Linked DNA regions of Candidatus Thiodictyon syntrophicum. The protein of the gene in region 3 interacts with the protein of the main gene of each other region in a pairwise test. Links are inferred from orthologs where the notes say so. Each region holds a gene or a part of one and is shown on either strand. Other genes may lie near its edges. The genes, in order: THSYN_RS07630, ftsZ, THSYN_RS23475 and ftsA.

Region 1 (8,339 bases), 3.8 Mb from region 3 along the record:
GGTGGCGGTGACCTCGGGGACGATGGTGGTGAGTTTGGTCGCCGGGGTGGGGTCCTTCTCGCCGCCGAGCCAGGGGATGTAACTGCAACCGGTCAGGATGCCGGCGATCAGCAATGCAGTGCAGGTGCGCCGGGCGCGGCGGTGGGCGGGGTGCCGAATGGGCATGATGTCGGTCGGCCTCAACCGGCGCTGGGCAGGTTGTCGAGCTTGAGCCGGATCAACTGGGGCAGGCCGGTCCCGGCGGTGATGGCCTTCTCGTAGGCGGCGCGTGCCGCGGCACTGTCCCCGCGGGCGGCGGCGAGGTCGCCGCGCACGGCTGCAAAGTCCCCGGCGAAGGCCGCGCCGTCGTCATGGGCGGCGACGGTGGCCGCGGCGGCGTCCAGTTGGCCCTGGGCGAGTTGAATGCGCGCGAGCCGCAGGGCCGCCAGGCGCGTCAGGGCCGGGTCCGGGGCCTTGACGAGCAGCCGTTGCAGGGCGGCCATGGCCCCTGGGGCGTCGCCACTTTCATACAGCACCCGGGCCGCGACCAGGGCGCCCAAGGCGGGGTAGGGGGTAGCGCCGTATTGCTGGTCCAAGAGTTGCGCCTGCTTGGCGGTCGACTCGGCCTCACCCGCGGCGGCACTGACCATCAGCTGCTCGAAGGCCGCCGAGGCCTGGGCGCCGACACCATTGCGGTAGTCGGTCCAGGTACGCCAACCGAACACGACCGCGAGGCCAAGCGCCACCCCGCCCACCACGGACATGCCGTTTTCCTTCCACCATTTCTTGATGGACTCGACCTTCTCGTCGTCGGTTTCGTATTCGCTCACGCTCGGTTTCCTTTTGGGGGTATGGGCACTCGTCTAACGGCTGGATTCCAGCGCGGGTGGCCTTGGATCGCCAGGCTACCGGCGGCGCCGGCGCGGCGGGCGGGCCCGTCGGTTGGACATGATCTGCTCGAAAACAGTGCGATTATAGTCGTCCACCGCGCGCACCAGGCGCGGATTGATTGGGTCGGCCGGGGCGCTCATTCGGGGCTTCTCGGGTCGAACTTGAAGCGCGCGTCCTTGCCGCGGGCGCGGCCGGCCAAGTCGACGGGGCGGCCGTCGACGGTGACGCCCAAGGCCGCGGCGTTACCGATGACAACGGCATAGGGCGGGCTGCCGGCCAGCACCCGGGTGTCACCCTTGCGCATCTGCCCTTTGAGGATCAGCGCGCCGGTGGCGTCACGGACGTTGATCCAGGTGGCAGCGGAGAAGCTCATGGCGACCTCGCCCGGGGGTCCGTTCGGCGTACCTGCCGCAGGCTCGGCCGTGGCGCCGGTCCTGGTCGCATCGGGGGGCGCGTCGGGGGTCGCGACCGCCGGGCCTTGGGCCTGGGTGGCGGGTGGCGCGGGGGGCAGGGCCAGGGCCGCCGACCGCTCGGGTTCCGGGCCGGCACCGGTAGCCGCCGGCAGCGGCAGCGCCGGGCCCGCGGCGGCGGCGCCTTGGGTGGCCGGCGCGCTCGTCTGGTCCAGCGGCGGGGGGGTGTTGGCCGGTGTCGTCAGGGCGAGGCCGGAGGCGTCCCCGGGAGTCAACGACGACAGTAATTCGGCCCGGTTCTGCCACCAGAGTGCGAGCATGGTGACTACCGCGGCCAGCAAGGCGAGGCTGATCAGTCGTACCAGGATGTGACTGCTGCCGATCTCCTGCCGGGGCAGGGGACTGACCCGCAAGCCGACCGGCTCCGGGTCGGGATGGGCCGTGCGAAAGGCGGCAATCAGCGGCTCCGCGTCCAGGCCCAGCAGGCGTGCGTAGTTACGCAGGTAGCCGGTGACGAACACCGGCCCCGGTAGGTCCTGATAGCGGTCCTGTTCCAAGGCCTCGACCGTTGCGACCCGTAGATGGAGTTGGGCGGCGATGCGTTCGATCTCGATCCCGCGGGACTGGCGCTGCACGCGCAGGCGGCGCCCGGGGTTTTCGGAAAACTCGACGACATTTTGATCGTCCGAACTGACGGCTTGAATTGGATTCATCGCGAAGGGCTCATTGGAGGTCCCGAAGATGGGGCGCTAGCGGCTGCGCTCTCGGACGGAAACTGGTCGCGCAAGACCTGTTCGTAGGTCTCGGCGCCTTTGACATTGCCCAGCTTGCGCTCGGTCTTGATCGCCAACTGCAAGGCCTGGTAGGTGTCGGCGTTGGCGGTGAACACGCCCCTGAGGTAGTCGTCCAGGTAACGACGCAGGTAGGCCCTGGCCGCCTTGGCATCGTTGCGGTTCAACTCGATGGCGGCCAGCATGTACAAGGCCGGGCCGTACCTGGGGTTGGCGGTCAGGGCGCGCTGGTAGAAGGTCTCGGCCGCCGCGGCGTCACCGGCACTCATGGCGCAATTGCCGGCGTTGGTCAGCGAAAACCAGGGCGTCTTGTAAAGCGGGTTGGCGAGCGCCTTTGCGTACTGGGCCTGCGCCTCGGGATAGCGCCGCAGGGTGCAGAAAAAGCTGCCATAGGCGTCCAGCAATTCGGGGCTGCGGGGGGTGAGTTCCAGGGCGCGCTTGAAGTTTTCTTCGGCGAGCGGGGTTTCACCGATCTTCTGATAGATCAGTGCCAGCATGTAATAGCCGCCGGAGTTGCGCTGGTCCGCGGCGATCGCCTTTTCCGCGTTTTTCAGCGCCGCTTCCGTCTGCCCCAGGCGGGAGTACTCCGCGGCGATCGCGATATAGAGGTCCGCCGGGCTGTTCTCGGTCGCGTTGGGTACGTCGATCGAGCTTGGCGTACCGCGGGCCTGGTGCCGGCTGCAGGACGCACTCGCCAGGCACAGGGCACAGAGGGCGAGGACCCGCACCAGGGCGGTCACCGGTATGGCCGTGTGGTTCATCGGGCGTGGCACCGCGGCGGTTCGCCGCCGGGGGGCGGGAGGGTGGGCAGACCGACCGTAACCGGGCGTTCGCCGCGGCGGGTGCGATCCTCCACCCGGCCGACCAGTTGCCCGCAGGCGGCGGCGATCTCGTCACCGCGCGTCTTGCGGGTGAAAACCAGCAGGCCGGAGCCCATCAGGCGTTGGCGAAAGGCCTCCAACTGCGCCGGGGGGGTGGTCTTGAAGCCGCTGTCGGGAAACGGGTTGAAGGGAATCAGGTTGAGCTTGGACGGGGTGCCCTCCAATAGTCGGATCAGCTGTTTGGCGTGCTGGAGACTGTCGTTGATGCCGTCGAGCATCACATATTCCCAGGTGATCTTGCGCCGTTGATCCCCGGCGAGATAGGCGCGGCAGGCCGGCAGCAGTTCCTCCAGCGGGTACTTGCGATTGATCGGCACCAATTGGTCGCGCAGGGCGTTGTTGGGCGCATGCAGCGATACGGCCAGGGCGACGTCGCTGACCTCCCGCAACCGATAGATATTGGGCACGATGCCGGAGGTGCTCAGGGTGACCCGGAACTTGGAGAGATTGTAGGCCAGGTCGTCCTGCATGACCGCCATGGCCTTGACCACCGCCTCGAAGTTCGCGAGCGGCTCGCCCATGCCCATCATCACCACGTTCGATGGCGCCACACCCAGTTGTCGTGTCGCATGCCAGACTTGGCCGACGATCTCGCCCACCCGCAGGTTGCGATTGAATCCCTGGCGGGCCGTGGCGCAGAAGGCGCAGTCCAGCGCGCACCCGACCTGGGAGGAGACGCAGAGGGTACTGCGCCCCTCCTCGGGGATGTACACCGTCTCGATGCGCTGCCCGTCATCCAGCTCCATCACCCACTTCAGGGTGCCGTCCGCGGACGGCCGGGAGTGGATGATGCGGGGCAGGCGCAGCAGCGCGTGGTCCGCCAGTGCGGCGCGCAGGCGTTTGGGCACGTCGGTCATCGCGTCATAGTCGATGACCCCATGCTTGTGGATCCACTTGAACAGATTACGCCCGTGGAAGGTCTTGAAGCCAAGCGCGGCCACCAGGGCCTCACAATCGGTGAGGTCCAGGTCCAGCAGGTTCGGCCCCGGGGCCTGGGCTTCTTGCGGATTATCCATCGCGGGTGCGCGGTCCGGTCCGGGTCGGGGTCAGCGGGTGCGCGGGCAGAGGCCTTCCGGGAAAAAGAATGCAATTTCCACCGCCGCCGTGTCCGGGGCGTCGGAGCCGTGCACTGCGTTCTCGGTAAAGGAGTCGGCGAAGTCCGCCCGGATGGTGCCCGGGGCGGCGTTGGCCGGGTTGGTGGCGCCCATGATGTCGCGGTTCTTCGCGACCGCGTCCTCACCCTCCAGGGCCTGGACCATGACCGGCCCGGAGGTCATGAAGTCCACCAGTTCCGCGAAGAACGGCCGGCCCTGATGCACGGCATAGAAGGCCGCGGCCTGCTCCTTGCTCAGGTGCACCATGCGCGCCGCGACGATGCGCAGTCCGGCCGCCTCGAAACGGCTCAGGATGGCGCCGATGGCGTCTTTGGCGACGGCGTTGGGCTTAATGATAGAGAGGGTGCGTTCGACTGGCATGGGGGCTCCGGATCAGGTGTTTGAGGGCGCGCCCGCGGCGATAATGGGGCAAGGTCCCGGGGTCGTCCCCGGCGCGGCGCAGTGGCCGCCGCCGGTGCGGGCCGGCGCAAAGCAAGTCGCGCAGTCTACCGGCAAGGGGGATGACCGGCAATGCCGGGTGTCTGCCGACGCGCCCGCGCCGGGCGTCCCGGGCGCGCGGCAGTGCCCGGCCGCGCGCCCGGTCGGGGGGCGCAAGTCCATCCGGCCCACGAGAAATTTAACCCGCAGTAGAGGTGAGTCATGGCCTATTTCGACGTCTTCAACGGGGACGCGGACGGTATCTGTGCGTTGCGGCAACTGCGGCTCGCGCACCCGCGCGAGGCCACCCTGGTAACCGGGGTCAAGCGCGACATTGCCCTTTTGGAGCGGGTCGAGGCCGGCCCCGGGGACCGGGTCACGGTGCTCGACATCGCGCTGGACAGCAACCGTGCGGCACTGACCCGGATATTGGCCGGGGGCGCCCGGGTGCGCTACTTCGACCACCATTTCCCCGGTGAGATCCCCACCCACCCCGGGCTTGATTGTCACATCGAAACCAGTCCGGACAAGGGTACGAGCCTGTTGGTCGATGAATTCGTCGGCGGGCGTTTTCGCGCCTGGGCGGTGGTGGGCACCTACGGCGACAATTTCGATGCCGCGGCGCACCGTGCGGCGGCCCCGCTCGGGCTTGCCGCGGCCGAGCTTGCGCTCCTGCGGGAACTGGGCATCTGCATCAATTACAATGGGTACGGCGCCGCCGTGGCCGATCTGCATTGCGCCCCGGATGAGCTGTATCGCCGCCTGTGTCGCTACGCGGACCCGTTGGCGTTCATCCGCGAGGACCCGACCTTCCAGCGCTTGAGCAGCGGCTACGCGGATGATCTGGCCCGCGCGCGGGGCACCGCGCCGACACTCATGCAGGCGCGCTACCGGCTGCACATCCTACCCGACGAACCCTGGGCGCGGCGCGTCAGCGGGGTCTTCGCCAACGCGCTTGCACAGGCCGCGCCGGAGTGTGCTCATGCCCTGCTGACGCGGCTGCCGCACGGCGGCTTCCTGGTGAGCGTGCGCGCCCCGCTGACCCGCCCCGCGGGTGCCGACCAACTATGCCGCCAATTCGCGACCGGGGGCGGACGCAAGGCGGCGGCCGGCATCAATCACCTGCCCGAAGCGGACTACGACCGCTTCGCAGCGGCCTTCGCGGCCGCCTTCTAGCCGCATCCCGAACCCGGCGCGGGCCTTGCGCACGATTCCGCTCGACCCTTGCGGGGCGGGGTCGCGACCGCGCCGGTGCGCGTGTGGCGAGCGCGCATTCATTTGGTCGTTGGTCAGGGTGGACGGCTTTACTGGTGACAAGCGCGCGCGTCCCCACTATACTGCCGGGCTTGGGCTGAGTGGCAGAGTGGTCATGCAGCGGCCTGCAAAGCCGCCCACCCCGGTTCGATTCCGGGCTCAGCCTCCACTCACGACTGCTCCGCTCGCTTGCGGCGGCGGCTGGCCGGCGCTATCGGCAACTCCCCCGCAGCCCTGGCGAGCAACCGTCCGCATCGCAACCGGCAGACTCCCGGCGGGCAGCGAGCCCCGGGAGGCGGCGCGGACCGGGGCTTCCAAGACCGCGCCCGGGTGGCGAAATCGGTAGACGCAAGGGACTTAAAATCCCTCGCCGAGAGGCGTGCGGGTTCGAGTCCCGCCCCGGGCACCAATTCGTTGGCCGCGTCTGCAGTTTTGGCCTGGTCGGCACGATCACGAGCGGGCGCCGCGCCGTCCGATCGCTACCCAACCCCGCCCGGCGGGTGCCGCCAATAGCGCTCGCGCGAGTGTCCCGGCGCCCCTGGTCCAGGTCCCGCTGTCGGCGGCGTCCCGCTCCCCACTGACTGCTTCCCGCCAGCGCAACGTCTTGACTGACCGCTGCCAACACCATTGTTGAAGTCGCCAAAGGAGATGACGGCGCGGCGTGCCGCGCTGCCTTGCCCCTCCCTATGATCCCACCCGCGCTTCCCCGGGCGCCCCCGCGAGCACCGGGTCCGTTGGGTCATTCGCCCGCCTGCTCCAGCAGTTACGTGTCATTGCATTGCGGCTGGGTCCGTATTCGCGGCGACCTCTTCGGCGGCCGGACGGCGCGCCGGCGCAATCCGGGTGCAGCCGCGCAGACACGACAATCATCAGTCGTTCGTACCGGCGGCGGGGATTGCGTTGCGCGGCATCCCGGCGGCGGACTTGATCATCGTTGCGGCCGCGCCGGGCCGGAGTCCAGGGCTTCAGCCTTGGACTCCGGAAGGTGGCCGCTGGCCGGAACGATGATCAAGGCCCCGGCGGCGACGAGCGGCGCGGCGCAATACTTGCCCACCGAATGCCTGACCGGCGCCTCATCCCCGCCACGAGCCAACGCAGGAATGCCCGCCGGCAGTTGTCCGCGATTGAATCGCCCGGATGGTCGAGTCCCCGGCGGCGCCTGTGCCGGGGCGCGTCGTCGGCCGCGGTGCGGCGGCCCGGCGTCCGGTATTTTTTATCTTCCTCACTTGACTTTCATTGCGAAACGAATACATTAGTAAGGGCGCGCTCGTGACAGCTATGCGCGGCGATACGCAGACCAACTCAGTCCATCCATTTTCAGATCGGAGGTACCCACCGTGGAGTACGCAAACCTTAACGTTGATGAGATCCGGCAGCGGCTCGAGGAAATCGAGCAGAGCAAGTCGGAATTGCAGCGGGCATTGACCACCCGGCGGCAAGAGGCGAAGCAGGGCGTGGTGCAGCAGATCAGGGACCTGATCAGCCAAAACGGGTATGAGGTCGACGAGATCGTCCCCTTGATCATGCCCCGGCGTCGTCGTGGGGCCGCGGCTGCGCCCCGTGCGACCCCCTCCGGACGCGACTACACCCGTTATGTCGATCCGGAGAACTCGGAGAATGTCTATGTCCGTGGCGTGCTGCCTGGGTGGATGAAGCAGAAGATGCAGGAGCAGGGCTACGATGCGTCCGTCAAGGCGGATCGTGAGTCGTTCAAGGCCAATTACCTCCAGGTGCTCGAGGCCTGATACCCCGCGCCCTGAGCCCCGCGCCGGATTTCCGAGTCGAAACCGGCGCGACGCCTGGCTGATGAGGCGAGCAAATCCCCGTCAGGTGTGCGTCAAGGCGTGCCCCCGGCGGGTGTGCTTCGAGCGGGTCACGATGGGCCATCGCGCGGCGCCCAGCGTGGCGTCGCAGCGTTCCGCAGGGTCGGCGCTGCGTGGGTGCGGCATCCGCCTCGGTGATGTTAAGTCAATGAAAATATTGGCTTTAATGAGTCCGGTAAAAGGGGCGTCAGCGGGCTTCGGTCGCGGGATAGATCAAGTCCAACAAATCCGCTGGCTTTTCGCTTCGCATGTGTCTAGACTCCAAAATCTGCGCGATCCGGCGCCAAGCGGTCGTTACACCCCGTCTCGCGGTTGATTGCTTTTTCGACGCTCAGGCGTCTCCGTCGAGCGTACATTTTCTTTCACTTTGCCTGGATCGGTCCCGACAACGCCGGGTAAGCCGCCTGGGCAAACAGGCTCGGAGCCTCCATGTCTTTCGATTCGCTCGGCCTCAGGGCCGACTTGCTGCGCGCCGTCGCGACGCAGCGCTACGGTCGGCCGACGCCGATCCAGGCGCAAGCCATCCCAGAGATACTTGCCGGTCATGATCTATTGGCCGGCGCCCAAACCGGGACCGGTAAGACCGCCGCCTTTGTACTGCCCGTCTTACATCGGTTAGCCGAACAGGGCCATCCCCAACGCCATCCCCGCGCGCTGATCCTGACGCCGACGCGCGAACTCGCGGCCCAGGTCGGGGAGCGGGTCGCGGCCTACGGCATTCACCTGCCGCTGCGTTCCGCGATCGTCTTCGGCGGCGTTGGTATGCAGCCCCAAGTCG
Region 2 (8,283 bases), 4.7 Mb from region 3 along the record:
CACCTTCCCGACGATCAGCGTACCACCGCAGTCATCGGGATGCATGTAATTTATATCGATGCGCCGGTCATGTTGCAGGGACCACACCAGCTTGATCACCACCAGCAGTCCGCGCAAGGCCATTCCGCACAGCAATCCAATCATGAAAAACTGCAGGCACAGCGAAATTATCATCACCGGGTGGCGATACCAGATGCCGAATGCAATGCCCATCAGAACATTGAGCAAGCCGACGCAGACACCGAAAAAAAGCAACTTGTATCCAGCGATCTCACTCAATTTGAGCACAAATATATCGGCATACTCCCGCTCGCCGAGTCCGGATAAATCGATAAGATCGACGACAAACTCTTTTAATTTATCGGTGGCCCGGAAAATAAGGAACATGCACAGCATCATCATGATGGCGAGCAGATAGCTGAAGTCCCGGAAAATATTGATTTGATATTGGAAAGCCAGAAAAGAATGGATCAGCAGGAATATCAACCCCAACAAAACACTGAACACCAATGGCGGCAACCGTGAGCGCGCCAGCCAGTGTTCATAAAACGGCACGATATTTCTGCCGATGCTGTCGGCCAGTTCCTTTTTCTGAAGGTCATGGTTATTGACGATAGCGTCCGGTTCTGATGTGAATATCACGGTTTCTCCCTCAGCCACTGATAGGTGGCAGGTGCATTTTCGGGCTTCATGATCTCGGCTCTAAGCCGCAGCAGGGTCTGGTAAGGAGCATCCACGACCACCGAGTTCGCCAGCCACGATGGCACCTCGCCGTTCGGCTCGAGGTGGAGCTGATATTCAACCTCGACCATCGCATCCGGACGCCTGGTACAACGCCAGTGACCTGCTGTCGATTGCCCCCTTCTCCAATCGTCGCTTTCTACCTCGATCGTCTTCAGCATCGCAAGCCTCGACTGTGCGCTTGAGCCGATGGGGCCCAGTCTAGAGTGTTGGTGGAGATCAGGTCACCTCCGTCCCCCTGACCATGGGCCGCCTCGCCCTCTACCGCCTCCCCGACGCCGACCCGCCCCCTGGTCTGACCCCGCCGCCCTGACCCGCCACGCCGCCCCCGACGGGAGGTCGAGGCTTCAGCCGGCGGCCAGCCCCTCGTTCCCACGCTCCCGCGTCACTGCCGGGATGTCAAGCCGCAACCGCGACTGGAAGCGCCGCACCCAGGTCCCCGTTGCGCCCCTCCAGAGGCTTTGCCCTCCAGCCCGATAACCTTGAGCGGTTCCCCGGCGTGGGCCTTCAGTGCCGACAGTGATAGCCTGGAACGCCGCGGCAGCGAGCGCGACACGGTCACCAAGAAGGCCGAGTATGCCGCCGGGGGGGTGCCCGAGTACTACATCCTGCACCGGGAGCCCGAGCGTCAGGCATTCTTCACCCCCTGAGAGTCGTTGGTCGCCCCGAGTGATTCCAGACAGGGTGCTGGGGTTGCGGTTCAGGCAGGAAAGCCCGGACTCCGGGTCAGAGGTCGAGATCGCGTCGATCGCGCCCTGCGGAACAGGCCCTGACCCACCCATTGCACGGCCGATCTCCCTCGCGGCTGCGCACCGGGGCATCACGGCGTTTCTTAAACAGCGCTCATTGGGGGTAAAATGCCGACGCGCCAGTGCTTAAGCTTGGCGCACCCGTGGCAGCCCCTGGGACACCCGCCCGTGCGTCCCCCAGAGGTTTGCTCGATATCCACCCTAAACCAAACGGAGACTCCCATGGATTTCATCAGCCTGAGCTATCTCGCGGCCGGCGCCGCGCTCGGATGGCTTGCCGCCCTCCTGACGGGGCGCCGTGCGTTCGGCCAACTCGTCAACCTCGCCACCGGCGCCCTGGGCGCCTATTACGGCGGCATGGTTTTCGCCCAGTTCAACCTCGCCACTCAGTACCCTGGTTGGCACGGAACACTGGGCGCCGCCCTCATCGGTGCCACCGTGCTCCTGTTCGTGCTCGCTTTGATCCGGCGGTCCTGATCCGGTTCCGCGGGGTGGGCCGGCCGGCGACTCGCGCGCCAGGGCCCTCCGCCCCGCGGTTGGCCTGCTCCCGCGCCCGTGCATGAAACCTGGGACAGACCAAGGGTTCCTTCCGGCAACCGGCGAAAAACGCCGATTGATCGGTACGAAATCAGGAAACCCTGGTCTGTCCCGGGCCTGCGGAGGGTCCTGCATCCAGCCGCGGTAGGGTGCGAAGGCCCTCCAAGAGCATAGCCGGGGTCGGAACGACCCGGCGCAGCAGCGCCGACATGAAGCACCGCGCCGGTGTGTCGGGCGTGGCTGCTCGCCAGGTGCCACTCGCTACTCGCTACTCGCCACTCACCGTTGTCCTACCGCGAAAGACGCGTTCGCGGTGCCACGCCAGAAACGCGCGATGCGGATCGACGAGCCGCTGGACCCACAGGGGCCGGTCGAGCCCCAGCACCTGCCGCGAGGCGGGATCGAGCAAGCCCGAGACGATGACCCGGCCGGCGTCGTCGATGGTCACGAAGCCGCGGTCGAAGGCCGCGTCGAGCTGCGGAGCAAGCAGCAGGCCGTTGAAAACGTCCAGCCGTTCGGCATCAGTGTCGCAGTCTGCCCAGGGCTTGATGTGGCTCGCGCGCAAGTCTTGCGGGTCGGCACGAGGCTCGAGATCGCGGCGCCGAGTGCAACTCGGCGATCCCATGGGCCGAGCCTACCGGCTCGCGGGCGCGGTAACGAATGCAACTCCTCATCCGCCGCGGGCGGGGCGTCATCAATGCTGCGGGCCAGCAGAACCTGGCCTGCGCCGTCGTCGGCGAGCCGGACCGGGTGGTACTCGTGCCCGCAGTCACGACAGAAGCGAACTGGGTACAGGCGCTTGTCGGGGTGCCCCGGCAGGAACTGCTGCCCGTCCTCAGTGATGGTGCGTTGCCCCGCGGGCGCCAGCGTGGCGTACGCGTGGCCGGCGTCGGAGATGATGGGGTTGATCTGGATGAGCGGCTCTGGCCAATACCGCGCGTTGGCGTAGATGCCCTCGACCTGGGACTTGATGTCCGGTGCCTGGATGGTGGTGAAGGAGGTCGCGAAGCGCTTGTACTCATCGACCACCGAGTCACGGAGCGCGAAGATGTCGAGCGAAAGCCAACGGTCTTGCACCATCACCCCCCGACCGGGACATCTAAGCCGTTTCTTGGTTTATATACCCGCACCAGAGCGAAGTCAATTTCGACAATCCACGGTCGATGACCGGACCACCAAGGCTGCCCTCTGCTAGGCTTCAACCTGCCGACCGGGACCGTGATCCGCAAGCCCGACTTCGTGCTCCCCGAATGGCGGGAGGCGGAGTTGCGGGCCGAGGCGCAGACGCAAACGCTCCAGGAGGCCGAACGAGAACTAGCGCAACTGCGGGCGCAACTCGCGGCTCGCGGTTTAAAACCCTGAGGCCAATGACAAAGGGGCCGGTCTGCGCCACGGAAGACCGGCCCCTTCGGTTGGTGGTTACGACCAGGGATCAGCGCAGATTGGCGAAATTGGCCGCCATCAGTGTGCTGCCGCCCTGCTCGCCGGCAAACGGCATCGGATTGAGCGCCTCGCCGTTGCGTCGGACCTCGAAGTGCACATGAGGTCCGGTGGCAGTCCCCGTCGCCCCGACGGCCCCGATCACCTGACCCTTGCGGATCGGCTGCCCCTCTGACACCCCGTTGACGGAGTTGTGTCCGTAGCGGGTGGCGTAGCCGTTGGCATGACTGATTTCGATCAGGTTGCCGTAGCCGCTGCGCCGTCCGCTGAAGGTCACGACGCCGTCGGCCACCGCGACCACCGGGCTGCCCTGGGGTGCGGCGAAGTCGACGCCCTGATGGAACATGGCCCGGTGGCGGATCGGATGGATGCGCATCCCATAGTTGGAGGTGATGTATCCCGTGCGGATCGGCCAGCCCGAGGGCACGGACTTGGCGGTGAGGTCCTTCCCGCTGATCGCCTCTTCGAGGATCTCCAGCTTACGCTTGCGATCCTTGAGCAGGCTGACCACGCTTCCTAGCTCGCTCGCGATCTCCTTGATCGTATAATCCCGTGCCGCCGCCTCCTCGGGCCCACCCTGCGGCGGTGGGTTGCGGAAATCGAACTCCTGGCGGTCGAGTCCCCCCATATCCACCAGTCGCTCACCCAGGGCATTGAGCCGCATGAGTTCCGCCTGCATCTCGCCGAGGCTGGACGCCATGGCATCGATCTGGGGCGCCGGCGGCTGGGCGGTGGCGGGCGCGAGGCCCGCGGTTCTGGGGTGGTTGGCGGGGGGGGCGTCGCTCTGGGCTGCATTGGTCTGCTGCCCCAGCCAGAATCCGGCCCCGCCGCCCGCGGCGGCACACAACATGACCGCCGACAGTGCGACGGCGGTTTGTCCAAGAACGGTCTTTCTACGGTCGAGGTGGTACATTGCTGACCCCTGTAGGTGGATAGGACGAAGAAGAGCGTTGTTTATACTACAGCCGCCTGGTCGAGGCGAGCGCTCATGAGCGTCCGGCAATTGATCTGGATCAAGTTTTTGTGAATCAGGCAAAAGTGGTACCTCTCAAGTCATGGCAAAAAAAAGGCCCGGTCGTACCAGCGCCGCCCATGTGCGGGATCTTCTGACAGCCAGTCCCGCGGTGGCCCGGTGTCTGGCGCTGCAGCGCCGCGAGGATCATTTGCTTGCCCAGGTTCGCGATCTGCTCGCCCCCGCCGCCCGGCCGCATTGTATCCAGGTCAGTGTCGCCGACGGAACTCTGACGTTGACGGTCGACGCGGCGGCTTGGGCGACGCGGCTGCGCTATCAGGCCCCGGAACTGGCCCGGGGGCTCCCGGGAGCCGGGATTACCGCGGTCAAGGTGCGGGCCCGCCCGCGCGAGCGCGTCGCGCGGCGTCAGACGGCGCAACACCTGACCAGACTGACCCCCGCCGTGGTCGAGCATCTGATGGCAGCGGCCGCGCACATGGCCGATGCCGGGCTTGCCGACGTCTTCCGACGCCTGGCGGCCCGACACCAGGGGGCGCGCCCCGGCGCGCCACTCGACTAGGCGCTGCGTGCGATCAGGCAAGCGCGAGCGGCTGGGCGTAACTGATCGGCGCGTGCGTGGCGTCCTCGAACACCGCCTCCTCCCAGGCCGTCTGGTCTGCGACCAGGGCGCGTAACAGCTGGTTGTTGAGCGAATGCCCCGACTTGTGGCCCTTGAAGGCACCGATCAGGGTATGGCCCAGGAGGTAGAGGTCGCCGATCGCATCCAGGATCTTGTGCTTGACGAACTCGTCCTCATAGCGCAGGCCTTCCTCGTTCAGCACCCGGAATTCGTCCACCACCACGGCGTTGTCAAGGCTGCCGCCCAAGGCCAAGCCCTGTTGCCGCAGGGCTTCGATCTCGCGCAGGAAGCCGAAGGTGCGGGCGCGACTGACCTCTTTAACGAAGGAGGAGGTGGAGAAGTCCATGCTGGCCCGCTTGGCCCGGTCGTGAAAGGCCGGGTGGTCGAAATCGATGGAGAACTCCACGCTGAAACCGTCGTAGGGCTCGAACCGGGCGTACTTGTCGCCGTCGCGCACCTCGACCGGGCGCTTGATACGGATGAAGCGTTTGGGGCGGTTCTGCTCTTCGACCCCGGCGGACTGGATCAGGAAGACGAAGGGTCCGGCGCTGCCGTCCATGATCGGCACCTCCGGGGCGCTCACGTCCACATAGGCGTTGTCGATCCCAAGACCGGCGAAGGCCGACAGCAGGTGTTCCACCGTGGACACCCGCACCTCGCCGTTGACCAGGGTGGTGGAGAGCCGCGTATCGCCCACGTTGTGCGGGCAGGCGCGAATCTCGACCGGTTGCTCCAGGTCCACCCGCCGGAAGATGATGCCGGTGTCGGGGGCCGCCGGGCGCAGCGTGAGGTACACCTTGTCGCCGGTATGAAGGCCGACGCCGGTGGCGCGGATCACGTTCTTTAGTGTACGTTGCTTGACCATCATTCGGGCTCCCTAGTCCCAGACCGCAGCGGTCAGCCGCGGCGCCGACCATCGACACCAAGGCAAAAGCCGCGTGACGCCCGAACGATTCCGGGCTTTGGTAGAAGCTTAGGGTTTTCCCGAAACTTTATCAAGTCCTATGCGCAAGAAATCTATATCGTATTGTTTTTACTTAGTATATATCTAAAGGGATTTCCCTAGCGCCGCGCTGTTGGTCGCGTCCTTGCGGACCAATAATCTCTATTTAGGAATCACGCCGCGCCGTCCCCTGGCGGCCAACCACCGCGTCCGGCGCCGGGACCCTCCCTGGTCCCGCGGATGGCGCCCGCGATCAATCGGCCTGACGGCGCAGGAAGGCGGGGATGTCCAGATAGTCGAGATCGTTGTCCACCGCCTCGGCGGTGTTCCCGCCGGCGGTTGCCGCCTTGCGGTAGATGGCGGGGCGACGCCCGATCTCCCCATAGTCGGGGCCGGACTCGCCGTCCGCCGGGACCAGTCGCATCAGCGGCTCCTCCGGGTTCGGACGCATCGTCAGGGAGATTCGGCGCGCCCCCAGGCCGGTAGCCACGACCGTGACCCGCAGTTCATCCTCCAAGTCCGGGTCGATGACGGTCCCCAGCACCACGGTGGCGTCATCGTCGGCGAAATCCCGGACCGTGTTGCCGACCTCGTCGAACTCGCCCATGGTCAGGCTGCTGCCCGCGGTGATGTTGACCAGGATACCCTTGGCCCCGGCGAGATCGATATCCTCCAACAGGGGGCAGCGAATGGCGGCCTCCGCCGCTTCCCGCGCCCGGTCGAGGCCGACGGCGGCCCCGGTACCCATCATGGCGACCCCCATCTCCGACATCACGGTCTTCACGTCGGCGAAGTCGACGTTGATCAGACCCGGACGGGTAATCAGCTCGGCGATGCCGCGGGTGGCATTCAACAAAATATCGTTCGCCGACTTGAAGGCCCCGAGCAGGGTCATGTCCTTGCCGAGCACCGCCAGCAGCTTCTCGTTCGGGATCGTGATCAACGAGTCCACATGCTTGGCCAACTCGGCAATGCCGTCATCGGCGATGCGTCGCCGCTTGCTGCCCTCGAACGGGAAGGGCTTGGTCACCACCGCGACCGTGAGGATTCCCAACTCCTTGGCCACCTCCGCGACCACCGGGGCGGCACCGGTGCCGGTACCGCCGCCCATCCCGGCGGTGATGAACACCATGTCCGCCCCGGCCAAGGCCTCGGCGATGCGCTCGCGATCCTCCAGCGCCGCCTGCTTGCCCACCTCCGGGTTGGCACCCGCACCCAGGCCCTTGGTAATCCCGGAGCCCAGTTGCAGGATGGTCTTGACCCGCGACCCTTTGAGCGCCTGGGCATCGGTGTTGGCGCAGATGAAGTCCACCCCCTCAATGGTGGAGTCGACCATGTGATTGACCGCGTTGCCGCCGCCGCCGCCGACCCCGATCACCTTGATGACGGCGGACTGGCTATGGGTATCCATCATTTCAAACATTGCACTCTCTCCCCCGACCTGTTTATGGATTGAAAACCTGAAACCCCGCACGGCCCCATGGTGGGACCGCCCCCCGACACGGCACGGACCCTGCGATCCCATGCCGCGGGGCCGCAGGCTGCGGCCCCATCGATCCCCGAGGGGATCGCGAATTCTGCCTCGCTAGAAGTTGCCCTGGAACCAACTGCGCGTCCGTGACACGAGGCCCTTGAGTCCCCGCCCGGCAGTGAGTTCAGGACGCTTGGCAAAACGGTTCTGACCGGCGTAGATCAAGAGCCCGACGCCGGTGGCGTAGACCGGATCGCGCATGACCTCGTCCATGCCGATGACATACCGGGGAACGCCCAGGCGCACCGGCATGTGGAACACCTCCTCCGCCAGTTCGATCAAGCCCTGCATCTTCGCGCTACCGCCGGTGAGCACGACGCCCCCGGCCACCAGCTCTTTGAATCCGCTGCGATCCAGGTCCTTACGCACCAGATCGAGCAGTTCCTCATAGCGCGGCCCCACCACCTCGGCCAGCGTCTGGCGCGACAGTCGGCGCAGCGGGCGATCCCCGATGCTGGGGACCTCGATGTTGTCGGCGCCGCCGGCGAGCTGCGTCAGGGCGCAGGCGTGCTGAATCTTGATCTGTTCGGCGTGCTGAGTAGGGGTGCGCAGGGCCAAGGCGATGTCGTTGGTGACCTGATCGCCGGCGATCGGGATCACCGCCGTGTGGCGGATGGCCCCGTCGGCGAAGACCGCGATATCGGTGGTACCGCCGCCGATGTCGACCAGGCAGACGCCCAGCTCCTGCTCGTCCTCGCCCAAGACCGAATAAGAGGCGCTCAGCGGCGCGGGCATCAGGTAGTCCACCTC
Region 3 (8,119 bases):
GCGAACACCCGCGCCAGGCGCGGCGGCAGGGACCGGTCCGCCAGCACCCAGGCGACGGTCATGGGAACCGCGAGCTTCAGCAGTTCAGACGGCTGAAAGCGCAGCGCACCCAGCGCGAGCCAGCGCTGGGCGCCCTTACCCACGTCGCCGACCAGGAGCACCGCCACCAGCATCAGCACCCCCGCCACATACAGAGGAAGCGACCAGCGCCGCAGTTGGTAGGGGGGGACTTGGGCCACCGCGAACATCAGCCCGAAGGCCAGGGTGAGCCGCACCAACTGGCGCTCCACCCCGCCGAGGTCGCGGTCCATCGCGCTGAACAGCACCATCAGACCAAAGGCGCAGAGCAGCAGCAGCCCCGCCAGCAGCGGGGCATCGATGTGCAGGCGCGTCAGCAGTCCGGCGTCACCCGGGTCCGCCAACTGGTGCAGCCCTGCGGCGACGGGCCTAGTCGCCATCGACCACCCCCGGATCGGTGATCAGGGTCGAACCGCCGAGCCAGGCATCCATGACCTTGCGCGCCACCGGCGCCGCCACCGTGCCCCCGTGTCCGCCGTTCTCGACGATCACCGCCACCGCGATCCGCGGGTCGTCCGCCGGGGCAAAGGCGACGAACAGCGCATGGTCGCGCATCGTCTCGGTGAGCCGGGCGGCGTTGTAGGTCTGGTTCTTGCCCAGGGTGAAGACCTGGGCGGTCCCGGTCTTGCCGGCGATCCGGTAATCGCGGCTGCGGATCCCCTTGGCCGTTCCGCGGGGGCTCTCCACCACCTGGGTCATGGCGTGGATGATCTGGTCCCACTGGGTCGCGTCGCCCGCCGCGATGGTGCGGGAGAAGACCGGCAACTCCTGGGCCCGCGGCGCGCCCGGCACCTGGGCGGCGCGGGCCACGCGGGGCGCAAGGAAGTGACCGCGATTGGCCAGGGTGGCGGTGGCCACGGCCAGTTGCAGCGGGGTGGCCAGAAAGGCGCCCTGACCGATGCCGACGATCAGGGTCTCGCCGGGGTACCAGAGCTGCTTGCGCACCTGTTCCTTCCACTCCCGCGAGGGCACCAGCCCGCTCAACTCGCCGGCCACGTCGATGCCGGTGCGGGCACCGAATCCGAACGCGCCCAGGTAATCCTTGAGGCGCTCGATCCCCAGTTCGTGGGCGAGAACATAGAAATAGACGTCGCACGACTGCACCAGCGCGGCCTCCAGCGCCACCGCCCCGTGCCCGCCGCGCCGCCAGCAGCGATAGCTGTGACTCTGACCGGGCAGCCGGTAGTAGCCAGGGCAATAGGTGGTCTTGCGCGCATTGGTCACCCCCGCGGCGAGCCCGGCGAATCCGACGAAGGGCTTGACCGTGGACCCCGGGGGATACTGACCACGCACCGCCCGGTTGTACAGCGGCTTGTCCGGGGAGTAGAGCAGGGCGTGATAGTCGGCACTGCCGATGCCCTCGACAAAGGGGTTGGGGTCGAAACTGGGCTTGCTCACCAGGGCCAGCACGCCGCCGGTGCGCGGGTCGATGGCCACCACCGCACCGCGGTTGTCACCCAGGGCCTCGGTGGCCGCGCGCTGCAGGGCGATGTCCAGAAACAGGTGCAGGTCCTGCCCGGCGACCGGGGACTTGCCCTCGAGCGTGCGCAGCACCCGGCCGCGCGCGTTCACCTCCACCTGCTGGTAACCGGCCTGTCCATGCAGGAGCCCCTCATGGTACTTCTCCACCCCGCCCTTGCCGATGAAGTGGGTGCCGGCATAGGCACTGGTGTCGATATGGTCCATCTCCTCCCGGTTGATGCGCCCCACATAGCCCAGGACATGGGCGGTGAGTTCCCCGTGCGGATAGCTGCGGATCAGCTCGGCGCGCACGTCCACGCCGGGGAAGCGATAGCTGTCGAGCGAAAAGCGGGCCACCTCCTCCGGGGTCAGATTCAGCCGCAGGGGCACGCCCTGGAAGCGCACCCGCTGACCCTTGAGGCGCCTGAAACGCTCCCGGTCCTTGTCATCGACGCGGATGATGGCCGCCAGCGCATCGATCGTCGCGGACAGGTTCTCGACCTTCTCGACGGTAATCTCCAGCGAAAAGGAGGGGTGATTGTCGGCCAGGACCACACCCTTGGTGTCATAGATGAGACCGCGGCTGGGCGGGACCGGCTGGACCTTCACCCGATTTTCCTGGGACAGCACGGAGAAGTGCTCGTGGTCGGCGATCTGCAGGCGCGCGAGCCGCACCACGACCAATGACAGGGCCGCCAGGACCAGGACCGCGGCAACGATGGCACGCGCCCCCACCAGCCGCCACTCGCGCTGCCGATCCGCCAGATGGGAGTCCAGGCGCATCAAAAGAGCCCGGCCCGCCGCCCCAGATCGCGCAGCACCACGAAGACCCAGGGCCACAGCAAGGCGCCCAGGAAGGTCGGCGCCCAGTAGATCAGGGTGGGCATCGGCTGCCCGGTGGCCTCCAGCACCCACAGATACAACAGCCGCTCCACCAACAGCAACAACCAGACGAACAGGGTCTGTTGCCACAGGGGGAAGGTGCGCACCCGCTGGTGCAACTCCACCACCACGTAAGCGATCACCGCGAGCCCCAGGGCGTGGTGGCCAAGCAGGGCGCCGGTGGTCACATCAAGCACCAACCCGGCCGCGAAGGCGGAGAAGACCCCCACCCGTTCGGGCAGGGTCAGGCACCAGAAGATCAGGGTCAGGGCCGCCCAGGGGGGGCGAAACTCATCGATCCAAGCGGGCATGGGCAGGATGCTCAAGAACAGCGCGACGAGCAGGCTCCCCCAGACCACGCCGCCGCCGCCGCGCTGCGGCTTGCTCATGGCAGGTGCTCCGCCGCCGGCCGCGCGCCGGGCGCGGCCCCGCTCAGGGCGTCCTGACGCTGATCAGGGCTCAGGGTCCAGACCAGCAGGACCTCCCGGCTGCGGTCGAGCCGCGCCATGGGCTCCGCCTTCACGCTGGTGAATGGGTTATCCGGCGCGTGCCCGACCGAGGTTACGCGCGCCACCGGATAGCCCGGCGGGAAGCGTCCGCCCAGCCCGGAGGTCACCAGCAGGTCGCCGACCTGGATATCGGCGTTCTTCGGGATATACAGCAGGTCCAACTCGTGGCCCAGCCCGGACCCGGCCGCGATGCTGCGCAGCCCGTTGCGATTGACCTGGACCGGCAGGGCGTGGTCCAAGTCGGTAATCAGCAGGACCGTGGCGGAGAAGGGGTTGATCTGGATCACCTGCCCCATGACGGCATTGGCATCCAGGACCGGCTGCCCGACGAAGACCCCGGAGTTGCTGCCCTTGTTGATCAGGACCTGCCGGCGATACTCGGCGAGATTCACGGCCAGGATCTCCGCGATCAGGACCCGCTCACCGATCTTGAAGGAGGACCCGAGCAGGTCGCGCAGGCGCATGTTCTCCGCCTCCAGCGACGCGAGTTGCTGGGAGCGCGCGCCCAGGATCAGGTTCTCACGGCGCAGGCCGTCATTCTGATCGCGCAACTGCCGCGCGTCCGCCAGCCGGTCCTGCGCCTCGCGGGCATAGTGCACCGGCAGGTCGGCCAGCAATTGCAGCGGATAGACCAGCACCGCCAGGGCCGAGCGCAGGGCGCCCAGGTGCCGGCCGCGATGATCGGCCACGACCAGCCCGATGGCCAGGAGCACCGCCAGGATCACCCGGAAGGTGGGGGACGGTCCATGTAGAAACAGGGGTTTGATAGCGGTGCCCCTCGGGCAGGCGATGCGGACCCGGGCGTGCCGCGCCCGCAACGGCCCAGGTAAGTAAACGCCACAAGCGGCAAGTAGGGGCCTTAGACCGTCGCGTCGGACACGCTGGACTGATCAACCCAACCAGACTCAAGAAGATAATTTAGCCGCAAATAAACGCCAATGAGCGCAAATAATGCGCTTGCGACCCTATATGTGCCGCCGGGCTCCGACCCGGCACAATACCTTAAGTGCCGCGGCTATTTGCGTTAATTTGCGTTCATTTGCGGCTAAATTTACTCAGTGGAGAAGAGGTCCAGGCCCCGGGTGTCGAGCATATCCAGGGCCTTGCCGCCGCCGCGGGCGACACAGGTCAGGGGGTCCTGCGCCACCACCACCGGCAGCCCGGTCTCCTCCTCGATCAGGCGGTCGAAGTCGCGCAGCAGGGCCCCGCCGCCGGTCAGCACGATGCCGCGCTCCGCCACGTCCGAGCCCAGCTCCGGCGGGGTCTGCTCCAGGGCCGACTTGACCGCCCCGACGATGCCCGACAGGGGTTCCTGGAGCGACTCCAGGATCTCGTTGCTGTTGAGGGTGAAGCTGCGCGGGATGCCCTCGGCCAGGTTACGCCCGCGCACCTCGATCTCCAACACCTCGTTGCCCGGGAAGGCCGAGCCGATGGCGTGCTTGATGCGTTCCGCCGTCGCCTCCCCGATCAGGGTGCCATAGTTGCGGCGCACGTAGTTAATGATCGAGTCGTCGAAGGTATCGCCGCCGATGCGCACCGAGTTGGAGTAGACGATGCCGTTCAGCGAGATCACCGCCACCTCCGAGGTCCCGCCGCCGACATCGATCACCATGGAGCCGCGCGCCTCGCCCACCGGCAGCCCGGCCCCGATCGCCGCCGCCATCGGCTCCTCGATCAGATAGACCTCGCGCGCCCCGGCCCCGGCCGCGGACTCCTTGATCGCGCGCCGCTCCACCTGGGTCGAGCCGCAGGGCACGCAGATCAGCACCCGCGGGCTCGGGCGCACCATGCGCGCCTCGTGCACCTTGTGGATGAAGAACTGGAGCATCTTCTCGGTGACGGTGAAGTCGGCGATCACGCCGTCCTTGAGCGGACGGATCGCCGTGATGTTCTGGGGCGTGCGCCCGAGCATCGCCTTGGCCTCCTCCCCCACCGCCACCACCGTCTTGGGGCCCCCGGCGCGCTCCTGGCGAATCGCCACCACCGAGGGCTCGTTGAGCACGATGCCCTGGCCGCGCACATGGATCAGGGTGTTTGCGGTCCCCAGGTCGATCGCCAGATCGGTGGAAAAAATGCCACGAAAACGTCTGAAAAACATCAGGTCTTTACCTTGAAGAAACGGGGGCACGGCGCCCGCTCGACCCGGGGGCCGGGGTGCATCCGTTGGGGTCCGCTGGGGAATCCGCTGGGGAGTCCATCAGAAAAGAGGGCGGTAATCTAACAACGTAGCGCGCAGTCGGCAAGGCGGGGCAGTCCGGGGTCGGCACACCGGCCCGGCGGCCCTCCCCGCGGGACGGGGTGCGCAACCCCGTCCCGAACGGTGGTGACCGAGATCCCGGGTACGTTGTCGTTGTCGTTGTCGTTGTCGTAATCGAACAATCCGACCACGATTACGACAACGACGCCCGGCGCGTGGGAACGTCCGGTAGCTGCAGGATACGTATCGCGTACCCGGCTCCGGCGGTCGCCGGGGCTTGGCGGGTAGGCGATGCCTACCCATCCGGCGGGACGGGGTTTGCAACCCCGTCCCGAACGTTTTCCTTCGGTCCCTTGCCGGCCTCCGCGCCTTCGGTCGGCGGGACCCGTGCTAGGCTATATTGCTAACCGCCACCGCTCCGGGAGACGCCCATGTCGCAGACCGCCCTTGCCGAACCGCGTCGCACGCGGCCTGAACCGGCCGGTGCCGCACCCCCCTCTGCCGCCGGCCGCTACGTCTCGGAGGAGGAATACTGGCGCGACTACTACCTCGACTCCGACGTCCACTATGAATGGAACAACGGGCGTCTGGAGGAAAAGCCGGTGTCCAACTATGAGACCTTCCTCGTCTACCAGTGGTTCATGCTGCTGCTGGAGCACTTTCTGACCGCCCGACCCATCGCCAGGATGGTCGCGCTGGAGATGGGCTTTCGGCTGCCACTGCCGACCGGCACCGTCATCCGCAAGCCCGATTTCGGCGTCGTCTGCAACGACAACCCGCAGCCGTTGTTGCCGCTCGATGCGTCCTATCGCGGCGTTTTCGACCTCTGTGTCGAAGCCCTGTCGGATCAGGAGCGCCGCGACATCCTGCGCGACACCGTGGTCAAGAAGGCCGAGTATGCCGCCGGCGGCGTCCCGGAATATTACATCCTGCACCGCGCGCCCGAGCAGCAGGCGTTCTTCACCCGCACGGCAACGGGCGTCTATGTCCCCATCGCACCGGACGACGGCGTCATCCGCTCACGGGTCTTGCCCGGCCTGCAGTTTCGCGTAGCCGACCTCTGCCGCCGGCCCGCACACGAAACGCTGCGCGATGATCCGGTCTACGCCGCCTTCGTGCTGCCCGGCTGGCGCGCGGCCGAAGCGCATGCCGCCGCGCAGGCGCAGGCCCGACGCGAGGCCGAACAGGCTGCCGCCGCGCAGGCACAGGCCCGGCAGCAGGCCGAACAGCACGCCGCCGCCGAATCGAACCGTGCCGACAACGAGTCGCACCGCGCCGCCGCCGAGGCACAGGCGCGCCGGCAGGCCGAGCGGCGAGCCCAGGAGGCGGAGCAGGCACTTGCCCGGCTTCAGGCACAACTGGCAGGCCGCAACGCTGCGCAGTGACCGGCCCCCGGGCGGCACGGCAGCGAATACTCTGTGCAAAGTCAGCCCAGGCCCCGGTGGGGGCGGCTTGAGCCGCGACCCGACCTTACAAGCAGCCGCGGCCTCGTCGCGGCTGAAGCCGCTCCCACGGGGGATGCGCGGCCGTGCGGCCCGCGTGCCTCTGCCCTGCCCCTATGGTACTTTTGCCGCTTCACGCACGCGCCCGCCGCTCCCGTCGGCCGGCCGTCCCACCTACGCCTCAGGACCCTCACGCAATGGCACTGGATCGATCCGACGTCGAGAAGATCGCGCACCTGGCGCGGCTCGCGGTCAGCCCCGCGGCCTGCGACCGCTACGCCCTGGACCTGACCAACATCCTGGACCTGGTGGCCCGGATGGACGCGGTCGACACCACCGGCGTCGAACCCATGGCCCACCCGCTGCACATGACCCAGCGGCTGCGCCCGGATCGGCCCACCGAGCCCGATCAGCGCGAGCGCTTCCAAGCCATCGCACCCCAGACCGAGGCCGGGCTCTACCTGGTCCCCAAGGTGATCGAGTGATGCACGACAAGACCATGACCGAACTAGCCGCGGGGCTGCACGCCGGGACCTTCTCAAGCCGGGAGTTGACGCGCCACTACCTGGAGCGGATCGCGCGCCACAACCCGAGCCTCAACGCCTTCATCACCGTCGCCGCGGAGTCGGCACTGGCCGCCGCCTCGCAGGCCGACCAGGCGCTCGCCGCCGGCACCGCCGGGCCGCTGACCGGCATCCCCATCGCCCACAAGGACATCTTCTGCACCGCGGGACTGCGCACCAGTTGCGGCTCGCGGATGCTCGACCGCTTCATCGCCCCCTACGACGCCACCGTGGTCGAGCGCTTGGCCGCCGCCGGGGCCGTGGTGCTCGGCAAGACCAACATGGACGAGTTCGCCATGGGCTCGTCCAACGAGACGAGCTGGTACGGCCCGGTGAAAAACCCCTGGGACCAGACCCGGGTCCCCGGCGGCTCCTCCGGCGGCTCCGCGGCGGCCGTCGCCGCCCGTCTGTGCGCCGCCGCCACCGGGACCGATACCGGGGGGTCCATCCGCCAACCCGCGGCCCTGTGCGGCATTACCGGCATCAAGCCCACCTATGGGCGCTGCTCGCGCTGGGGCATGATCGCCTTCGCCTCCAGCCTGGACCAGGCCGGCCCCATGGCGCGCACGGCCGCCGACGCCGCACTGCTGCTCCAGGCCATGGCCGGCTTCGACCCCCGCGACTCCACCTCCCTGGATACCCCGGTGCCCGACTACGCGGCCGGATTGGACGCCGACCTCAGTGGGCTGCGCATCGGTCTGCCTAAAGAGTATTTCGGCGCCGGGCTCGATGAGCGCATCGGTGCCGGCATCCAGGCGGCGCTGTGCGAATACGAACGCCTGGGTGCCCGGGTGGTCGAGATCAGCCTGCCCAACAGCGCCCTCTCGGTGCCCGTCTATTATGTCGTGGCCCCCGCCGAATGCTCATCCAACCTCGCCCGCTTCGACGGCGTGCGCTATGGACACCGCTGCGAGAATCCGCAGGACCTGGAAGACCTCTACAAGCGCAGCCGCGCCGAAGGCTTCGGCGCCGAGGTCCAGCGCCGCA
Region 4 (4,903 bases), 4.7 Mb from region 3 along the record:
CGCTTCCCGCGCCCGGTCGAGGCCGACGGCGGCCCCGGTACCCATCATGGCGACCCCCATCTCCGACATCACGGTCTTCACGTCGGCGAAGTCGACGTTGATCAGACCCGGACGGGTAATCAGCTCGGCGATGCCGCGGGTGGCATTCAACAAAATATCGTTCGCCGACTTGAAGGCCCCGAGCAGGGTCATGTCCTTGCCGAGCACCGCCAGCAGCTTCTCGTTCGGGATCGTGATCAACGAGTCCACATGCTTGGCCAACTCGGCAATGCCGTCATCGGCGATGCGTCGCCGCTTGCTGCCCTCGAACGGGAAGGGCTTGGTCACCACCGCGACCGTGAGGATTCCCAACTCCTTGGCCACCTCCGCGACCACCGGGGCGGCACCGGTGCCGGTACCGCCGCCCATCCCGGCGGTGATGAACACCATGTCCGCCCCGGCCAAGGCCTCGGCGATGCGCTCGCGATCCTCCAGCGCCGCCTGCTTGCCCACCTCCGGGTTGGCACCCGCACCCAGGCCCTTGGTAATCCCGGAGCCCAGTTGCAGGATGGTCTTGACCCGCGACCCTTTGAGCGCCTGGGCATCGGTGTTGGCGCAGATGAAGTCCACCCCCTCAATGGTGGAGTCGACCATGTGATTGACCGCGTTGCCGCCGCCGCCGCCGACCCCGATCACCTTGATGACGGCGGACTGGCTATGGGTATCCATCATTTCAAACATTGCACTCTCTCCCCCGACCTGTTTATGGATTGAAAACCTGAAACCCCGCACGGCCCCATGGTGGGACCGCCCCCCGACACGGCACGGACCCTGCGATCCCATGCCGCGGGGCCGCAGGCTGCGGCCCCATCGATCCCCGAGGGGATCGCGAATTCTGCCTCGCTAGAAGTTGCCCTGGAACCAACTGCGCGTCCGTGACACGAGGCCCTTGAGTCCCCGCCCGGCAGTGAGTTCAGGACGCTTGGCAAAACGGTTCTGACCGGCGTAGATCAAGAGCCCGACGCCGGTGGCGTAGACCGGATCGCGCATGACCTCGTCCATGCCGATGACATACCGGGGAACGCCCAGGCGCACCGGCATGTGGAACACCTCCTCCGCCAGTTCGATCAAGCCCTGCATCTTCGCGCTACCGCCGGTGAGCACGACGCCCCCGGCCACCAGCTCTTTGAATCCGCTGCGATCCAGGTCCTTACGCACCAGATCGAGCAGTTCCTCATAGCGCGGCCCCACCACCTCGGCCAGCGTCTGGCGCGACAGTCGGCGCAGCGGGCGATCCCCGATGCTGGGGACCTCGATGTTGTCGGCGCCGCCGGCGAGCTGCGTCAGGGCGCAGGCGTGCTGAATCTTGATCTGTTCGGCGTGCTGAGTAGGGGTGCGCAGGGCCAAGGCGATGTCGTTGGTGACCTGATCGCCGGCGATCGGGATCACCGCCGTGTGGCGGATGGCCCCGTCGGCGAAGACCGCGATATCGGTGGTACCGCCGCCGATGTCGACCAGGCAGACGCCCAGCTCCTGCTCGTCCTCGCCCAAGACCGAATAAGAGGCGCTCAGCGGCGCGGGCATCAGGTAGTCCACCTCCAGCCCACAGCGGCCGATGCACTTGCGGATGTTCTGGGCCGCGCTCACCGCGCCCGTGACGATGAGCACCCGCGCCTCCAGCCGTACCCCGCACATCCCGATCGGCTGGCGGATACCCTCCTGGCCGTCGATGATGAATTCCTGGGGGACCAGGTGGAGCATTTGCTGGTCCGCCGGGATCGCAACCGCCCGGGCGTTGTCGAGTACCCGGTCCACGTCGGCCTGATTGACCTCGCGCTCCTTGATGGGGGTACTGCCGTTGGAAGGACGGCTGCTGATATGGTTGCCGGCGATCCCCGCGTGAACCGAGTGGATGTCGCACCCGGCCATCGCTTCCGCCGCCTCGACCGCCCGCTGGATGGAGGTGACCGTGGACTCGATGTCCACCACCACGCCCTTCTTCAGGCCGCGCGAGGGGCTGGTGCCGATGCCGATGATCTCGATCTGGTCATCGTCTTTCAGTTCGCCCACCAGACAGGCGATCTTCGAGGTGCCGATGTCCAGCCCCACCAATAGATTTTTGTCGTTGCGTCGTGCCATTCCGTTTCTCCCCCCGTTTGCCTGTTCGCTCTTGCCGTTTCGCCTAGGGTCGCCCCGGGACCGCCTGAGTCAGTGCACGCCCCGATGCGCGCACCGGTGCCGGCGGCGGGTGCCGCGGCGGCGGTGGTGTCTGGGCCCGTGCCTTGGTCGGCGCGGCCACTGTTCGCGGGCGCGGGCGCTCTTTCGCCGCCGCCGGTCGCTGTGCCTGGGTCGGTGTCCGCGTCTGTTTGGTCGCCGTGTTCGCCGTCGCGCCCTTTTTCCGGGCCTTGGTATGCGTCGGCGGCGCGGTCTTGGGCGGTACCGGCTCCGGCGCCGCGGCGACCGCGCTGCCCGCCCATTTGACGGCAAAGCCATTGCTGTAGCGCAGGTCCACCACCCGGGCGCGGCCGGCCGCTTCCAGTTGGGGGACGGCCGCGATGAACCTCATCAGGCGCCGCTCGATATCGTTGGTGCCCAGTTCCACGCGGGTATTGGAGACCAGGTCCAGGTGCCAGGCCCCGCGGGCATCGACGCCCAGGGTGTCGATGAGTTGGCCCGCCAACATCAGGGCGTCGCGCCACTTGAGGTAGCGCTCGACCAATTCACGGGCGCGCGCCTCGTCGCCCTCGAGCAGCGGCAACCCGGCCGGGACCTGGCCGCGGGGGCGAAACACGACGCCCTCGGCGGTCACCAGCCCGTCGCCCTTCCAGCGTGCCACCGGCCGATGCTCCAGCACCCGCACCTGGAGCCGGTCGGGCCACACGCGGCGGATGCTGGCCCCGCCGACCCAGGGCAAGCCCTCCGCGGCCCGCTTCAGGTCATTGAGGTCGGCGGTGAGGAAGCCGCCTTGCAGCCGCTGGCCCAGGGTCTCGCGCAGCAGTTCGGATGAGTGATGGTGCAATTCCCCCTGGACCTCGATGGTGCGCACCGGCAGGAGTCGGGGCTCCCAATAGCCGAAGGCCCAGACGCCTCCCACCATGGCTCCCAGCAACGTGAGTCCGGTGAGGGCGCGCAGGCGGGCGCGCCGCGGCGCCGGTGGCGGCGTCGGCAGCGAATCGAGCGGCGGCTCGGCCGGGGCGGTGGTTGGTTCAGACACGCTCGCGGCTCGTCTCAAGGATGCGCAGCACCAGGGTCTCGAAGTCGAGGCCCGCCGCCCGTGCGGCCATGGGCACCAGACTGTGGTCGGTCATGCCAGGAACCGTATTGATTTCAAGTAAATATGGCGCCCCCGCCGCATCGACCATCAGGTCGACCCGCCCCCAGCCGCTCGCCCCGACGGCGTCGAAGGCGTCCAGGGCCAGTTGCCGGAAGCGCGCCTCATCCGCCGCGGACAGACCGCAAGGACACAGGTAACGGGTGCTGTCCGCCCGGTATTTGGCGTCGTAGTCATAGAAGGCGTGGGGGGTCTCGAGCCGGATGATGGGCAGGGCCTCACGCCCCAGGATGGCGCAGGTGTACTCGGCGCCGGCGATCCAGCGCTCGGCGATGACCAAGGGGTCGTACTCGCGCGCGCTCCGCCAGGCCGCCGCCAGGGCGGCCGGGTCCGCGACCCGGGCCATCCCGATGCTGGACCCCTCGTGGGCCGGCTTGACCATCAGCGGAAAGCCGATGGCCGCCGCCAGGGCCAGGTCCGCTTCCTCGCGCAGGAGGACCGAGTCGGCCGTCGGCAGCCCGGCCCCGGCCCAGGCGAGCTTGGTGCGGTACTTATCCATCCCCAGGGCGGACCCCAGGACCCCCGAGCCGGTATAGGGCATAGCGATGGTCTCCAGGGCGCCCTGGATCACCCCGTCCTCACCACCGCGGCCGTGCAGGATGATGAAGGCCCGATCGAACCCGCCCGCCCGCAACTGTTCCAGCACGGTCTCGTCCGGGTCCAGCGGGTGGGCATCGACACCCTGGCGGCACAGTGCGCGCAGCACCGCGTTGCCGCTCGTGAGTGAAACCTCCCGCTCGGCGGCGCGCCCGCCCAACAGCACCGCGACCTTGCCGAACCGCTCAAGAAGGGTTTGATTGATGAGTGATGTCATTTCAATCGCTTTGAAGAAGTACGTTAGTATGTTGTTAGTACGGTAAGGAACGGTTCACTAGGGACTGCCTATCGCGCCATTTTCGTTGTCGTTGTCGTTATCGTTATCGTTGTCGTTGTCGTAATCGAGGTTATCGTAGCGCCCCGGATTCTCTCGCACCCTGAAGTGCATCGCTTCTCCGATTACGATTACGACAACGACAACGATAGCGCTTAACTTGTTCTTGACTCGTTACTAAGAGGTAGCTCACGGGCCTCGTCGCTCCGTCCGTACTCCCGTACTAACGTACTTCGACACTGACGTACTCGGGTTTCAGCCGCACCCCGGTGTGGCGCTCGACTTCGCACCGCACATGATCCACCAACCCGGCGATGTCCCGGGCCGTGGCCGGGCCCGTGTTGATAATGAAATTCGCGTGCTTTTCCGAGACCTGAGCCCCGCCGATCCGGTAGCCCTTGAGTCCGACCGACTCGATCAGCCGGGCCGCGTAGTCCCCCGGCGGGTTGCGGAACACCGACCCGCAACTCGGCAGCCCCGTGGGCTGGGTGCGGGCACGTTGGTCCAGGAGGGCGCGCATCCGCGTCATGGCGGCCGCCCCATCCCCCGGTTGCAGTTCAAGCTCCACGTCGAGAAACCATTCGCCCGGGGTGCCGCGCACATCCCGGTAGCCGATGTCGAAGTCGGCCGGCGTGCGCTCGCGCACCAGGCCGGTCCGATCGATGGTGCGCACCCGGCCGACGTGGGTCCAGGTCTCCCCGCCCCAGGCCCCGGCGTTCATC

What was found.
Region 1: the proteins of THSYN_RS23475 (region 3) and THSYN_RS07630 interact in binary tests that used the Escherichia coli proteins (3 or more experiments, as listed by UniProt). The link is inferred for Candidatus Thiodictyon syntrophicum from one-to-one orthologs.
Region 2: the proteins of THSYN_RS23475 (region 3) and ftsZ interact in binary tests that used the Escherichia coli proteins (3 or more experiments, as listed by UniProt). The link is inferred for Candidatus Thiodictyon syntrophicum from one-to-one orthologs.
Region 4: the proteins of THSYN_RS23475 (region 3) and ftsA interact in binary tests that used the Escherichia coli proteins (3 or more experiments, as listed by UniProt). The link is inferred for Candidatus Thiodictyon syntrophicum from one-to-one orthologs.

What each region holds. Positions count from the first base shown.
Region 1 is NZ_CP020370.1:1,761,406-1,769,744, forward strand. The notes cover bases 1-2,999. They hold THSYN_RS07630 (RodZ domain-containing protein), read right to left. Parts: upstream 1,994-2,999; coding sequence 1,007-1,993; downstream 1-1,006. Other genes in these bases: bamB (outer membrane protein assembly factor BamB), read right to left, coding at 1-165; THSYN_RS07625 (YfgM family protein), read right to left, coding at 180-809; THSYN_RS36630 (hypothetical protein), read right to left, coding at 885-1,010; pilW (type IV pilus biogenesis/stability protein PilW), read right to left, coding at 1,990-2,832; rlmN (dual-specificity RNA methyltransferase RlmN), read right to left, coding at 2,829-2,999. In the rest of the region: more of rlmN, read right to left, coding at 3,000-3,968; ndk (nucleoside-diphosphate kinase), read right to left, coding at 3,999-4,427; THSYN_RS07650 (acetyltransferase), read left to right, coding at 4,707-5,660; THSYN_RS07665 (H-NS histone family protein), read left to right, coding at 7,076-7,483; THSYN_RS07670 (DEAD/DEAH box helicase), read left to right, coding at 7,991-8,339.
Region 2 is NZ_CP020370.1:823,619-831,901, reverse strand. Bases 5,341-8,283 are described here. They hold ftsZ (cell division protein FtsZ), read right to left. Parts: upstream 7,426-8,283; coding sequence 6,256-7,425; downstream 5,341-6,255. Other genes in these bases: ftsA (cell division protein FtsA), read right to left, coding at 7,588-8,283; lpxC (UDP-3-O-acyl-N-acetylglucosamine deacetylase), read right to left, coding at 5,341-5,924. Also shown: THSYN_RS03615 (hypothetical protein), read right to left, coding at 1-642; THSYN_RS33395 (SRPBCC family protein), read right to left, coding at 639-902; THSYN_RS34725 (PDDEXK family nuclease), read left to right, coding at 1,224-1,391; THSYN_RS03610 (GlsB/YeaQ/YmgE family stress response membrane protein), read left to right, coding at 1,713-1,967; THSYN_RS37170 (HNH endonuclease), read right to left, coding at 2,296-2,577; THSYN_RS35630 (hypothetical protein), read right to left, coding at 2,472-3,107; THSYN_RS35160 (hypothetical protein), read left to right, coding at 3,246-3,389; THSYN_RS03600 (M23 family metallopeptidase), read right to left, coding at 3,460-4,380; THSYN_RS03595 (DciA family protein), read left to right, coding at 4,523-4,999; more of lpxC, read right to left, coding at 5,013-5,340. UniProt on the Escherichia coli protein: Essential cell division protein that forms a contractile ring structure (Z ring) at the future cell division site. The regulation of the ring assembly controls the timing and the location of cell division.
Region 3 is NZ_CP020370.1:5,531,149-5,539,267, forward strand. The notes cover bases 3,006-5,784. They hold THSYN_RS23475 (rod shape-determining protein), read right to left. Parts: upstream 5,029-5,784; coding sequence 3,982-5,028; downstream 3,006-3,981. Other genes in these bases: mreC (rod shape-determining protein MreC), read right to left, coding at 3,006-3,643; THSYN_RS23480 (Uma2 family endonuclease), read left to right, coding at 5,559-5,784. In the rest of the region: rod shape-determining protein RodA, read right to left, coding at 1-458; mrdA (penicillin-binding protein 2), read right to left, coding at 448-2,322; rod shape-determining protein MreD, read right to left, coding at 2,322-2,810; more of mreC, read right to left, coding at 2,807-3,005; more of THSYN_RS23480, read left to right, coding at 5,785-6,512; Asp-tRNA(Asn)/Glu-tRNA(Gln) amidotransferase subunit GatC, read left to right, coding at 6,767-7,054; Asp-tRNA(Asn)/Glu-tRNA(Gln) amidotransferase subunit GatA, read left to right, coding at 7,054-8,119. UniProt on the Escherichia coli protein: Forms membrane-associated dynamic filaments that are essential for cell shape determination. Acts by regulating cell wall synthesis and cell elongation, and thus cell shape.
Region 4 is NZ_CP020370.1:820,294-825,196, reverse strand. The notes cover bases 1-2,951. They hold ftsA (cell division protein FtsA), read right to left. Parts: upstream 2,119-2,951; coding sequence 883-2,118; downstream 1-882. Other genes in these bases: THSYN_RS03575 (cell division protein FtsQ/DivIB), read right to left, coding at 2,162-2,951; ftsZ (cell division protein FtsZ), read right to left, coding at 1-720. In the rest of the region: more of THSYN_RS03575, read right to left, coding at 2,952-3,193; THSYN_RS03570 (D-alanine--D-alanine ligase), read right to left, coding at 3,186-4,124; murB (UDP-N-acetylmuramate dehydrogenase), read right to left, coding at 4,405-4,903. UniProt on the Escherichia coli protein: Essential cell division protein that assists in the assembly of the Z ring. May serve as the principal membrane anchor for the Z ring.